One region of the Solibacillus daqui genome, then DNA from elsewhere that is predicted to be linked to it. Evidence: riboswitches for the same ligand, from Rfam matches in the RefSeq annotation. Region 1 holds a riboswitch; each other region holds the start of a gene.

Region 1 (4,283 bases):
CCGATTACCGTTGCCCCAAGTGATTTTGCCATTTGCACCGCCTGTAAACCAACCGCACCACTTGCTCCGTGGATAAGTACCGTTTGATTAGCTTGTACACCTGCCTTTTGCACAACTGCACGAAACGCGGTCAATGCTGGTATGCCAAGTGCCGCTCCTTGCAAAAAGCTTATGTGCTCGGGTAATTGCATCACATAGTTTGCATCACATACGACCGCTTCTGCAAATGTCCCCGTCGTTGCACCTGGTAAGCTTGCGACAAATACGCGGTCGCCTACTTGTACATTTGTTACCGCTTCTCCAACTGCTTCCACAATTCCCGCGCCATCTAAGCCCGGTGTGTATGGTAATTGTGGTTTGATGGCATATGTACCTGTTGATGTATAAACATCACTTGGATTTACCCCTGCTGCATGTAGCTTCACGATTACATCCGTTGCCGAAATGGATGGTAATGGTAATTCCGCTAGCTGTAAATTTTCCGAAGTACCAAAGTTTTTCATTTCAATTGCTTTCAATATGCTCACCTCGAATTTGTAATAATAATAGAATATTAAAAAAATTCACGCTTGTACATCATTTATAACTAAACTTCACATTTTAACAATGGCTTACCCAATGAAAAAAAGTGGATGAGACGTCCCTCATCCACTTTCACCATTACAACGATTGTACCGTTTGATGAATATCTTCACTTAAACTTATGGCAGAAATGACTGCCACACCGTCCGCACCCGCTTCACGTATAAAAGCGCTGTTTAAAGGCGTGATACCTCCAATTGCCACCATCGGAAAATCAGGATAGCATGTTTTTGCTTCCTTTAAAAATGTAACACCTGCTGGAGCCTTTGCATCTTCTTTTGATGTAGTTGCAAAAATAGGACCAATGCCAACATAATCCGCACCCGCACGCATTGCCTTCTCTAATTCTTCCATATTATGAACCGAAACCCCAACGATTTTATGCGCTGCAAGTTGACGAAAGGCTTCAATCGCTAAATCGTCCTGCCCAACATGAATCCCATCTGCATCCAATTTCAACGCCAGTTTCACATCATCATTGACAATAAACGGGACCTTATATTGCTTACAAAGTTGTTGGCACGCACGCGCGAATTGCTCATACGCTTCTCCTTGTAATGCACCATTGCCCTTTTCCCGCCATTGAAACATCGTAATTCCGGCTTGCAGTGCCTTCTCTAAAATAATTAGTGGCTCACTTTGGCAATTATTCGTTCCCATAATGAAATATTTATCTAATTTAATAGACATTGACTTTACACGTCCCTTGCTGCTGTCGATACGCAAAATGATTCGTTGGTCCAAAGCCATGACCGATATTTAACGGATGGCTTATTGCAAGTTGAACAAATTTTTTCGCTTCTATAATCGCGTCCTTTAGTGAGCTTCCTTTTGCGATTTCAGCCGTTATTGCCGCTGAAAATGTACAGCCCGTTCCATGCGTATGCTTCGTTTCGTAGCGCTCGGTTTCCATCATAAAGGTAGGCCCGCCGCTGATGAATACCGTATCAATCGCCTTTTCTCCTTGTAAATGTCCACCTTTCATGACTACACACTTGACGCCTAAAGCCAATAAATCACGTCCCGCAAGCTCAATATCTTCCGCGGTTTCAATTGTCCGACCTGTCAGCACCTCTGCCTCTGGGATATTCGGTGTACAAACCGTAGCCACTGGAAGTAATTGCTCTTTCATTGCTTGGATCGCCTGCTGCTGTAGTAAGCTCGCACCACCCTTTGCAATCATAACTGGATCTACGATTATTGGAATTTGATGTTCTTTCAGTAATGAAACGACCCCAGCAATAATTTCAGCATTAAATAGCATACCTGTTTTTATAGCTTTGACCTCTAAATCTTCAAGTACTGCCTTCAATTGTGCTTGAACAAATTCAACAGTTGTCGGATAAATTCCATGCACGCCTAATGTATTTTGTGCAGTTAAAGCTGTTATAACAGACGTGCCAAACACGCCAAGTTCCTGAAATGTTTTGATATCGGCCTGAATCCCTGCACCGCCACTACTATCTGAACCTGCAATTGTACATGCAATCATCCGCGCACCTCCGCAAACTGTTCTAATTGATTGAAGAAATTTTCATGGAACGTTCCCATGGGAGCATAAGCGTTTAAACTTATTTGCTTGTATTCACGCAATAGAGCAGCTAAATCCTCAAAAGGCTCATTGCTACTTGCTAAAAGAGCAGCACAAATTGCGCTCAATAAACAGCCACTTCCAGTAATTTTCGTAATCTTTTCATGACCACCAGCAATGATTTCTACCTGCTGTCCATCAGTTAATACATCTTCCTTACCAGTCACAATCACCAGGCAGTTGTATTTTTTGGCAATCATTTTTGCAGTTTGTACAACATCGAGCTCACCCGAACCACTATCAACACCCTTTGCCTGCCAATTCGCGCCTGCAATAGCGGCAAGCTCTCCAATATTACAGCGTATTAAAGTGATTTTTAACTGCTGTAATAGCGTATGCGTTGTTTGTGAGCGAAACGCAGTAGCACCCGCACCAACAGGATCTAATACGATCGGAACTTGATGTTCATTTGCGCTTTTTCCCGCAGCTAGCATGGACTGAACTGTACGGTCATTTAGTGTGCCAATATTTAGTAATAGCGCATTGGCTATACGAGTCATTTCTGCCACTTCTTCAAAAGCATCTGCCATAACGGGAGATGCCCCAATTGTTAATAAGCCATTCGCAGTAAAATTTGCAACAACATAGTTTGTAATACAATGGATTAAAGGCTTTTTCTCATTAATTTTTTGTAGACTCAACGATATTCACTCCTCTTTTGGTGGACGTAAAGGCAAAAAGGCGTCTCTATATATAGAGACGCCAAAAAAGAGTAGATTCACCCTGTGTTTGCTCCCTACGCCAGTATTAACTGTTCAGGTTCTAAGGGTCAGGTTTTAACCTTCTCAACACGATGTGTCCCCCCGCAATTAAAGTATTTGCAAACGAAAAGCTCCACGTAAAAATACGCAGAGCCCTAGTAAGTACAATTTAAAAATGATGTACTTTGCTCCCTACGTCCGTATTAACGGTCAGGTTCTAAGGGTCAGGTTTTACCTTCTCAACACAATGTGTCCCCCTGCAAATGCAATTAATTAGTATGAGTGTAACAAAACAAAATTTTTAACGCAAGGTTTATTGTAAGATTTCACCACACTATGAAGTTCTAAGTGCTTTACGATAAATTAAAATGCTACTGAACATCAAAGCGGCAATAATCGCAAACATAAAATCGATTGCAGACGTTAAAAGCCACCCACCAAAAATCGGTCCAATAAAGCCTCCGATATTTTTGAGTTGCGCAGCGCCTAAATACGTCCCCTTCTGATCTTCTGGTGCGATTTCTTCAATTACCGCATTCATCATTGGAAAACAGAAAATTTCTCCAATCGAAAACACAATCATACTCGCGATAAACATCCACGCACTGTCCGACAAACCAAATAAAAATAAACCAACCGAAAAGATAATAATCCCCATTTTTAACGATGTATAAATTGACATTTTTTCTATCATCATTGTCAGTGGCAATTGTAATGCCAGTACCGTTATTGAATTGGCGATAATAACATACGAAAACAGTTTTACACCGTCTTCCACATTCATATTAATAAACTGAGGCAATGTCGAATCAAATTGCGAATAGCCTAGTACAACTAATATGCCACCCGCAATGAATAATAATAGCTTTTGATCTTGAAACACCGCTTTGAAAATCGTAAAAACATGCTGTGTATTTGAAAGTTTGTTTTGTTTCATTTCATAACGATTCAGCACAACGAGTAAAAATACCCCATACATCGCATACATAATACCCGTAATCGCAAATGGTATGGCAGGGCTTGAAAGATCGGATATCCAAACACCTAATAATGGACCAATGACCGCTGCTATATTAATTGCTGTATAACGCACTGAAAACAGTCTACGCTTTTTTTCATTTTCGGTAAAATCAATCATTAGCGCCTGCGTACCCGGTTCAAAAAACGAGCGGCACAGTCCATTCAACGCATTCAAAACGACAAAAAAGATTGCTGATGGCGCAAACGCAAAGCCAGCGAAGGTTAGACTCCAAATGAAAACCGTTGTAATAATAACGCTTTTTCGTCCGAAACGATCCGTCAAATAGCCCCCAATTAACCCACCAAATGTTGAAAATAGTGGCGCAATCCCGATTGTTATCCCTATTATTAGCGGTGATGCCTCTAACTCATTGTGTAAATAGAGCGCT
Region 2 (4,283 bases), 1.4 Mb from region 1:
ATATGGCGACGAAAACTGAGCATTATTTTTATGTGTTGGAGTGTAGTGATGCCTCGCTGTATGCGGGTTATACGAATAATTTGGACAAGCGAATAACAGCGCATAATACTGGCAAGGGTGCAAAGTATACACGCGCACGTGGTCCAGTAAAATGTGTGTATTATGAAACATTCGATACAAAACAGCAAGCAATGTCGGCAGAATATGCCTTTAAACAATTAACACGAGCAAAAAAGTTTGAATATATGAGGAGGGCGAATGATGAAATCGCAGAAGAGTAGTCAGCATGAACAGGGGAGTTGCTTATATTTAGTTGCAACGCCGATTGGCAATTTAGAAGATATGACAATGCGTGCGCTGCGCATTTTAAAAGAAGTGGATATTATTGCAGCAGAAGATACGCGTAATACGAGAAAACTTTGTAACTATTTTGATATTCAAACACCTTTAATTAGTTATCATGAGCACAACTTAGAAGTAGGTGGCGAAAAATTATTAGCATTTTTACGTGAAGGAAAATCAGTAGCACTTGTTAGTGATGCTGGGTTACCGTGTATTTCAGACCCAGGCGCGGATATTGCAGCAAAAGCCATCGCAGAAGACTTTGCTGTTGTGCCAATTCCTGGGGCAAATGCTGCTTTGACAGCACTTATTGCATCAGGCATTACACCGCAGCCATTTTATTTCTTCGGCTTTTTGAATCGCAACAAAAAAGGGCGTCGTGAGCAGCTTGAAAAATTAAGTAAACGAGAAGAAACGCTTTTATTTTATGAAGCACCTCATCGCTTAAAGGATACATTAAAGGATTTACAACTAGTTCTTGGCAATCGACAAATTACATTAGCACGTGAATTAACAAAGAAATTTGAAGAGTTTTTACGGGGTTCAATGGAGGAAGCGATTACTTGGGCTAATGACAATGAAATTCGTGGTGAGTTTTGTGTAGTAGTTGAAGGCAATACATCAGGCGAAGTGGAAGAAGAAGAAAACTATTGGACTGATATGACGTTAGATGAACATGTAAACTATATAATAGAAGAAACTCAAATATCGTCGAAAGAAGCGATAAAGGAAGTAGCAAAATTGCGTGGACTTTCGAAAAGAGATGTGTATAATGAGTATCATCAAGGGCATTAAGAAAAGGTCCGTGGTGGATTATAAGTTGGACAAAAATGTATTGTTCACTTGAAATCACTTGCGTAAATTGTAAGTCATGTTATGATATAGAAGAAAATAAATATTACTAAAAGCACTAGGGGCGCCACTGGCTGAGAAGAACCCTTTGAACCGGATCTAGTTAGGACTAGCGTAGGGAAGTGAGGCATGTTGATAGGACACATGTACATTCCCCCGCTCTCTAAAAAGAGTGGGGTTTTTATTTTTAGTGGGTAAGAAGATTATAAGTTATCCATGGATTTCATAAAGAATTGAATAAGTAGATAAACTGCTAGGGGCGCCATTGGCTGAGAAGAACCCTTTGAACCGGATCTAGTTAGGACTAGCGTAGGGAAGTAGTTTCGAGTGTATGTGTGTACAACTTATGCGACGAAACCATTTCCTATTTTAGGAAGTGGTTTTTATTTTTTTTAAATTACTTGTTATAAAAAAAGGAGGAAACAACAATGAATGTGAAAACAGAAAAATTTACTGATCGACTTTTTAGAAATGTGCAACCTATTTGGGACGCAAATCATAGCCATCCATTTGTGCAAGAACTAGGGAAGGGAACACTTGATAAGGATAAATTTATCCAATACATGAAGCAGGATTATGTGTATTTAATCGATTATGCCAAACTATTTGCCATTGCCTCTGTCAAATCAACGGATCTCGATATGATGGGGAAGTTTGCTGCGATATTAAATGATACACTCCATTTTGAAATGAATTTACATCGTCAATTTGCTGCGGAATTTGGAATTACATCAGAAGAGTTGGAGGCAACCAAACCAACGCCTGCGAATTTAGCATATACGAATTATATGTTAAATGCTGCGCAAAGTGGTAGCCTGGCGGAAGTAGTGGCCTGCCTATTACCCTGTGCGTGGGATTATTGGGAAATTGGAAAGCTGCTAAGAGCACAGTTTGGTCATGATTTAGCAAATAATCCTTATGCCAAGTGGATAGAAACATACGATTCAGAGGAATTTGGCAACGGTGCAAAATGGTTAATTGGTGTAATGAATGAATTAGCAGATGGGAAGCCCGAGCGAGAGCTAGCCCAGTTAGAAAAACATTTCCAAATGACGTCAAAGTATGAATATTTATTCTGGGATATGAACTATTACAATCAGGATTGGCCGATTTAGTTTATTTAAGAAGGTGTTGAAAAAATGGTAGTTAGCTTGCAAAATGTGACCTATGCTTTTGAGAAACATTCCCCTCCTGTAATCTTAAAATTGAATATGGAAATTAAGCAGGGGGAATTCGTATCAATAATTGGCAGAAGCGGTACAGGAAAAAGCACGATTTTTAAACTGATGACGGGACTACTTACACCCGATGAGGGGAGTATTGTTATTGATGATCGTCAAGTAGCCCCTGGTGATGTGGGTTTTATGCCACAAAAGGATTTGCTGCTGCCATGGCGTACAATTTTGGAAAATGTCATGATCGCAGCAGAGATTCAAAAGAACGTATTGCTAACAAAAGAGGAAGCAATTGTCTGGATTGAGCGAGTTGGTTTAAAGGATTATGTACAAGCTTATCCGAAGGAACTATCAGGTGGAATGAGACAGCGCGCAGCTTTTTTAAGAGCACTCTTAACAGGTAAAGATGTGTTATTACTTGATGAACCATTTGGGGCATTGGATGCTTTTACGAAAAAAGAAATGCAGAGTTGGTTATTGTCGATGTGGCAACAATTAAAGAAAACAGTGCTCTTTATTACCCATGATTTAGAGGAAGCGATTTTACTAAGTGATCGCATTTTAATCTTGCATCAAGATAAAAGCGTAGAGGAAATCATCGTGGATTTGCCAAGACCACGTGCCAATGAAATGAGCTATTCAGAAGCTGGTATAGCTCTAAGAAGAAAGCTAGAAAGGAAGATTTCTAGTGAAACAGATTAGAAGTTGGTTTCAACAATACGCTTTATTCCTACTGTTTTTTATAATCGTTCTTGTTGTACTTGAAGTGCTCGTAAGGCAAGGCATTGTGCCGAGCTTTATTATACCAGCACCAACAGGAGTTCTGCAGATGATTATCGATAATTGGCGAGTCCTCATTTTCGTGCATTTAAAGGCAACCACAATCGAGTTTTTCATCGGCTTTTTGATAACCGTCCTATTGGGGGTGTCTCTTGCTATCGGGATGTTTTGCTTTAAACCTATAGAAAAAGTAATGTATCCGGCTGTCATCATTTCGCAAATGATTCCAATCATTGCACTATCTCCTATTTTTGTACTTTGGTTTGGTTATTCTATTTGGAGTAAGGTGGCAGTAACGGTGCTTATCTCATTTTTCCCTGTTGTGGTGAGCACCTATGATGGTTTAAGAGCATGCGATAAAGATTATATCGAACTATTTCGTTCGATGGGTGCTTCCCGCAAGCAAATCTTTCTAAAGCTACATATTCCAATGGCATTACCTTCATTCTTCTCAGGTTTTAAAATGGCTATTGTATTTGCATTAGTAGGGGCAACCATTGGGGAATGGCTAGGTGCAAGTGAAGGGTTAGGTTATTATAGCCGAAGAATGTCTGGGAATTTGAATGCGGAAGGTGTATTCGCTGCAATTACGATATTAACTTTTTTAGGAATCCTACTGTTTGCGTTCGCCACATGGATTGAGAGAATCGTTCTTAGAAAATGGAAATATGAAAATTAGAGGAGAAACAGAAAATGAAAAATTGGAAAATTCCTGTTGTATTTCTATTGCTGGTCATCATGTTGGTCGGCTGTAGTAATGATAAAAGTTCACAAGAAAACGGGCAATCAGAATTAGAGAAAATATCGATTATGCTTGATTGGTATCCGAACGCGGTACACTCTGCGTTTTATGTTGCAAAGGAAAAAGGTTATTTTGAGGAGCAAGGATTAGATGTCGAAATCCAAATGCCTGCAGACACAAATGACCCGTTAAAGCTTGCTGCAACTGGGAAGGTCGATTTGGCAATTAGCTATCAAAGCCAAGTCGTACAATCAAGAGCTGAGGGAATACCGGTTGTATCGGTAGCTGCTTATGTTCGCCATTCACTTGATTCCATTATGATGAAAAAAGAAGCAGGGGTTAATTCACCAAAGGATTTAGAAGGTAAAAGCGTGGGTTATCCATCTACCGTG
Region 3 (4,283 bases), 2.0 Mb from region 1:
GCAACAAATTCGTAGCAATCAGGCCGCCTTTTTAGCTGCCTCATTGCACAATGGGGATGCTTGCCCGGTATGTGGTAGTACAGAACATCCAGCTATTCATAATAGTGAAATGCTTCAAGTGGATGACACGCAAATAGAGCAATTGCGACAACAATCAGATGCAGCTCGCCAAAGCTATTATCAAGTACAATCAAAACTTGAAATTGAGCAACAAACAAATACTGAAAAGCATAACCAAATACAACGCCAGCAATTACAGCTAGAGGCATTAGCACAGTATGAGGAACAGCTACAAACATTAGCTTCACATCTAGCAGATTTGCGAGTAAAGCAACAGCAATTAACAACTGAACGCACACAGCTAGAACAATTCAACGAAAAGCGTGAAGTAATTCAAGGGCGTCTTGAAAAAGGACAGGCATACGTTCAAGAAATTCAGACGCAGCTAGCACAGGAAAAGGGCAAACTTGAGCAAAGTGAGCTATCATTGTTACCACAATTTACTACAGTTGCTGAAGTTCAAATTGCTTTATCCAATCAACTTCAGCAGCATCAATCATTAAAGAACGAGTTAAAGCGAGCTTTCGATGCATTGCAACAGGCACAATTACAGCAAAATTCAAGTGAGGTCAATCAGCTACATGAGGTGAATCATTTATCGGATAAGCAGCATGAGCATGAATTAGCACATATTGCATTTGCAACGTCATTGCAAAACGAACACTTCTCATTAGAAAGCTATCAACAAGCATTATTAGCAGAGCAAGCACAGCATGAAATTCGTCAGATGCTTGAAGCGTACAAGCAACAGCTGCATACATTAACGGCGCAAATTACTGAAGACCAGGAGCAGCTTGAAGGAAAGCAGCTTGCGGATTTAACTGAGCTTCAACAACACCTAACAACATTAAATAACGAACAAGATGAGCGTTATGCAGCGATGAAGCAAACGGAATCCTATGGAACACAATGCCTAACAACATTACAGAAGCTTGAACAATCTGCAGACCAGATTGAAAGCTATAAAGTAAAATTACAGCAAATGGAGCATGTATATGATCTTGTGCGTGGTCAAAATGATGCGAAAATCAGCTTTGAACGCTTTGCACAAATTGGCTATTTAGAAAAGGTAACGCATGCCGCAAATGAACGCTTACGGATTTTATCAAATGGTCAATATTTCCTGAAATCTACTGGGCGTAAAGAGGGTAATGCGCAAAGTGGTTTAAGTATTGATGTTTATGATAGCAATACAGGGCAAACACGTGATGTTAAAACGTTGTCTGGTGGCGAAAAATTCAATGCTTCATTATCCTTGGCACTTGGGATGGCGGATGTTATTCAAAGTGTACAAGGAAGTGTGCATATAGATACGATGTTTATCGATGAAGGTTTTGGTACGCTCGATGAGGAGGCGTTACGCCGTGCGATTGATATTTTAATTGACCTTCAGCAAACAGGACGACTTATCGGTATTATTTCGCATGTCGCCGAATTAAAAGCAGCAATGCCAGCGATTTTACAAGTGAAAAAGTTAAAAGAAGGTCATAGTACAACTGAAATTATTGTGAAGTAAAAGAAACGAAGGGCTTGTCCGGAAAGTAATTTCTGGACAAGCCCTTTGCACTAAGGATGGAGACTAGCAAAAAGCTAGTCGTGAATGCGTTGTCACAGGACCTGATGTTTTTAGCATTCGTTCTTTACTTGCGAACACCGAGAAAAACAACCTACAGCGGATAATTAACACATGAGTGGAGCACTGTCCAAAAAGTTAACACTTTTAGGACAGTTCTTTAGTTTCTTTATTTTTTAGGAGTCCGTGGAATGTTTGGTTGTTTTGGTGTTGAACGATTATCGAGAACTTTTTTTATAATTGGGTAAACGATCGGTCCGTATTTGATGGCTGTTTTAATAACTTTATTTAACTTCATGAATGACACTCCTTAATGAAACGGAAATTGTATTAAAAATATACCCAATAATTGGGCCATATTAAACATTAGCGTAATACTTTAATGGCTTGCACAAGATTCCAAATCGCAATCGCAAATGAAATGACTGCCAAAATGATGAAACCAATAAAAATCCAACCTTCAAATAAGTTACCCGGTCCGTAAAAATTACTATCTGTAACTACAAATACAATAAATGAAATAAAGTAAATAATACCTAAAACAATCGGAAATAGCTGTGAAATAAAAGCCCGTTTGTTATGATGTTTGACAAAATCATCCTTTGTCACGAAAAAAACGATAAGTGGTAAAATAAACGGCGCAAAATAGAAGCTTAAATAGCCAAGTGCACTTAATCCCTTTGATTGATTCATAAAAATCCACTCCTTTTAATTCATCATACGGATAAGGTGAAAAATAGTTTCAAAGAAAGAGGTTGAAAATTGTCACATTATTGGCTACAATGATTGTGTTCAAACAATAGTATCGAGATGTACCACAAGGGGGGCCGATTAAGTCGGCTGAGATTGCGCACGGATATTGCGCTGACTCTTTGAACCTGTAAGTTAGCACTTGCGTAGGGATGTGGATAGAAACCGACTGTTCAAGCAATGGTTAGGATTTTATCCTAATTATTGCTTTTTTTTGCTTTTCTATTCCTTCTTTAACTTCTGTTACATCGGAAAAAGAAAGGGGCTTTGTTATGGACAAAAAGAAATTATTAATGCTGGTTGAAATTGCCATATTTGCAGGTATCGGAATTGTGTTAGATCAATTTTCATTTAAACTGTGGGCACAAGGTGGTTCGATTAGCTTTGTGATGTTACCAATTATGCTGATGGCGATTCGTTGGGGATTAACTGCTGGGCTTGCGACAGGTCTTATTATTGGCGTATTACAAATAATGTTTGGCGGGTATATTGTACATTGGTTCCAGGCAATTTTAGATTATGGTCTTGCCTTTACAGTAGTAGGATTGGTCGCAGTGATCCGTAAACCATTATTACAGGCAGCAAAAAGCGTAGATAAAAAGAAAATGACAATTTATATTGTACTTGGTGCACTATTAGGAGGAACATTACGTTTTATTTCGCATTTACTTGCGGGTGTGGTGTTCTTTAAAGAATATGCTGGTGATGATAATGTTTGGATTTATTCAATTATTTATAATGGTTCATACATGCTACCGGCAACAATTTTGACTGCGGTAATTGCTGTGTTGTTATTTACAACAGCACCAAGGTTATTACAAACATTTAAATAAGTAAAAAAAGGTGTAGTTCAAATAGCGAACTACACCTTTTTTCATTCAATACTTTATTATTGGGTTTATCGCCTTACATTTTCATATCTGAAATATAATTTTGTACCGTGCATCGTTGTATGATTTGACGAGCTATTCAAGCAGACAAAAAAATGCAATTACAGCCATAAAACCAACTACGCCGTAAAGTCATATATTATTAAGAAAACTTTCACGATTGAACCATATGAACTTTTGATGGAAATCGGATGCTGATAACGTCTTGATAAACGTTGCAAGAATGGCATGAATGAGTATGATTAATATGCTAACAAGCGATAAAAAAATTCATCGGTTTTCGATAGCTCTAATGATGTGTGCGAGGGCATAAATTGCTAAAAAAATGATCACGAAAAAGGGGCATAGATCTGTTATTAAATAAATATAAATCGGTTGCATGGCATCCACCTTAATCATGTATTATCTCCTTTTATATTCCTTAGATTATCCTGCGTAAACAGTTGTTTTATTGAAGCGTTTATTCGTATAATGAATTTTAAGTATGTTATAGTTAGGGGTAGAGTTTTAAGAGGAAGGAAGTTACACATGATTGTTACAACTCAAGAAGAAATTCAAGCGTTTAAAAAAATCGGACGCATTTGTGCAGAGATTCGTGAAGCGATGAAAGCTGCGACAGTACCAGGTGTTACAACAAAAGAGTTAGATGAAATTGCAGGTCGTATGTTTGCAGAGGCGGGGGCTATTTCAGGTCCAAAAGGCGAATATGATTTCCCTGGATATACATGTATTTCAGTAAACCACGAAGTTGCACACGGGATTCCAGGTAGCAAAGTGATCCAAGAAGGTGATATCGTAAACATCGACGTATCAGGCTCTTTAGATGGTTACTTTGCAGATACAGGGATTTCTTTTGTAGTAGGTGAAGGGTATGAAGAAAAAGAAAGACTTTGTGCAGTAGCTAAAGCTGCTTTTGATCGTGCAATGACAAAAGTAAAAGCAGGTTCAAAGTTAAACCAAATTGGTAAAGCTGTTGAGCGTGAGGCATATGCAAACGGATTAACTGTGAT

The links. Region 1 has a riboswitch for thiamine pyrophosphate ahead of thiM (hydroxyethylthiazole kinase). Riboswitches for the same ligand answer to the same signal wherever they lie in the genome.
Region 2: linked by a shared signal. The riboswitch ahead of tenA (thiaminase II) and the one ahead of thiM (hydroxyethylthiazole kinase) in region 1 are both predicted to bind thiamine pyrophosphate.
Region 3: linked by a shared signal. The riboswitch ahead of thiT (energy-coupled thiamine transporter ThiT) and the one ahead of thiM (hydroxyethylthiazole kinase) in region 1 are both predicted to bind thiamine pyrophosphate.

Annotation. Positions count from the first base shown of each region.
Region 1 covers NZ_CP114887.1:1,497,439-1,501,721, reverse strand. Annotated here, with positions in the region: gene O7776_RS07140 (NADPH:quinone reductase) at 1-518, opposite strand, end outside; gene thiE (thiamine phosphate synthase) at 661-1,272, opposite strand; gene thiD (bifunctional hydroxymethylpyrimidine kinase/phosphomethylpyrimidine kinase) at 1,262-2,074, opposite strand; gene thiM (hydroxyethylthiazole kinase) at 2,071-2,814, opposite strand; TPP riboswitch at 2,890-2,988, opposite strand; TPP riboswitch at 3,047-3,143, opposite strand; gene O7776_RS07120 (MDR family MFS transporter) at 3,209-4,283, opposite strand, start outside.
Region 2 covers NZ_CP114887.1:55,859-60,141, forward strand. Annotated here, with positions in the region: gene O7776_RS00245 (tRNA1(Val) (adenine(37)-N6)-methyltransferase) at 1-19, shown strand, start outside; gene O7776_RS00250 (GIY-YIG nuclease family protein) at 3-281, shown strand; gene rsmI (16S rRNA (cytidine(1402)-2'-O)-methyltransferase) at 262-1,137, shown strand; TPP riboswitch at 1,245-1,332, shown strand; TPP riboswitch at 1,440-1,527, shown strand; gene tenA (thiaminase II) at 1,623-2,309, shown strand; gene O7776_RS00265 (ABC transporter ATP-binding protein) at 2,334-3,071, shown strand; gene O7776_RS00270 (ABC transporter permease) at 3,058-3,828, shown strand; gene O7776_RS00275 (ABC transporter substrate-binding protein) at 3,843-4,283, shown strand, end outside.
Region 3 covers NZ_CP114887.1:3,477,995-3,482,277, reverse strand. Annotated here, with positions in the region: gene O7776_RS17160 (AAA family ATPase) at 1-1,576, shown strand, start outside; gene O7776_RS17155 (hypothetical protein) at 1,803-1,931, opposite strand; gene O7776_RS17150 (magnetosome magnetite crystal formation protein family) at 2,000-2,326, opposite strand; TPP riboswitch at 2,444-2,553, shown strand; gene thiT (energy-coupled thiamine transporter ThiT) at 2,656-3,216, shown strand; gene map (type I methionyl aminopeptidase) at 3,802-4,283, shown strand, end outside.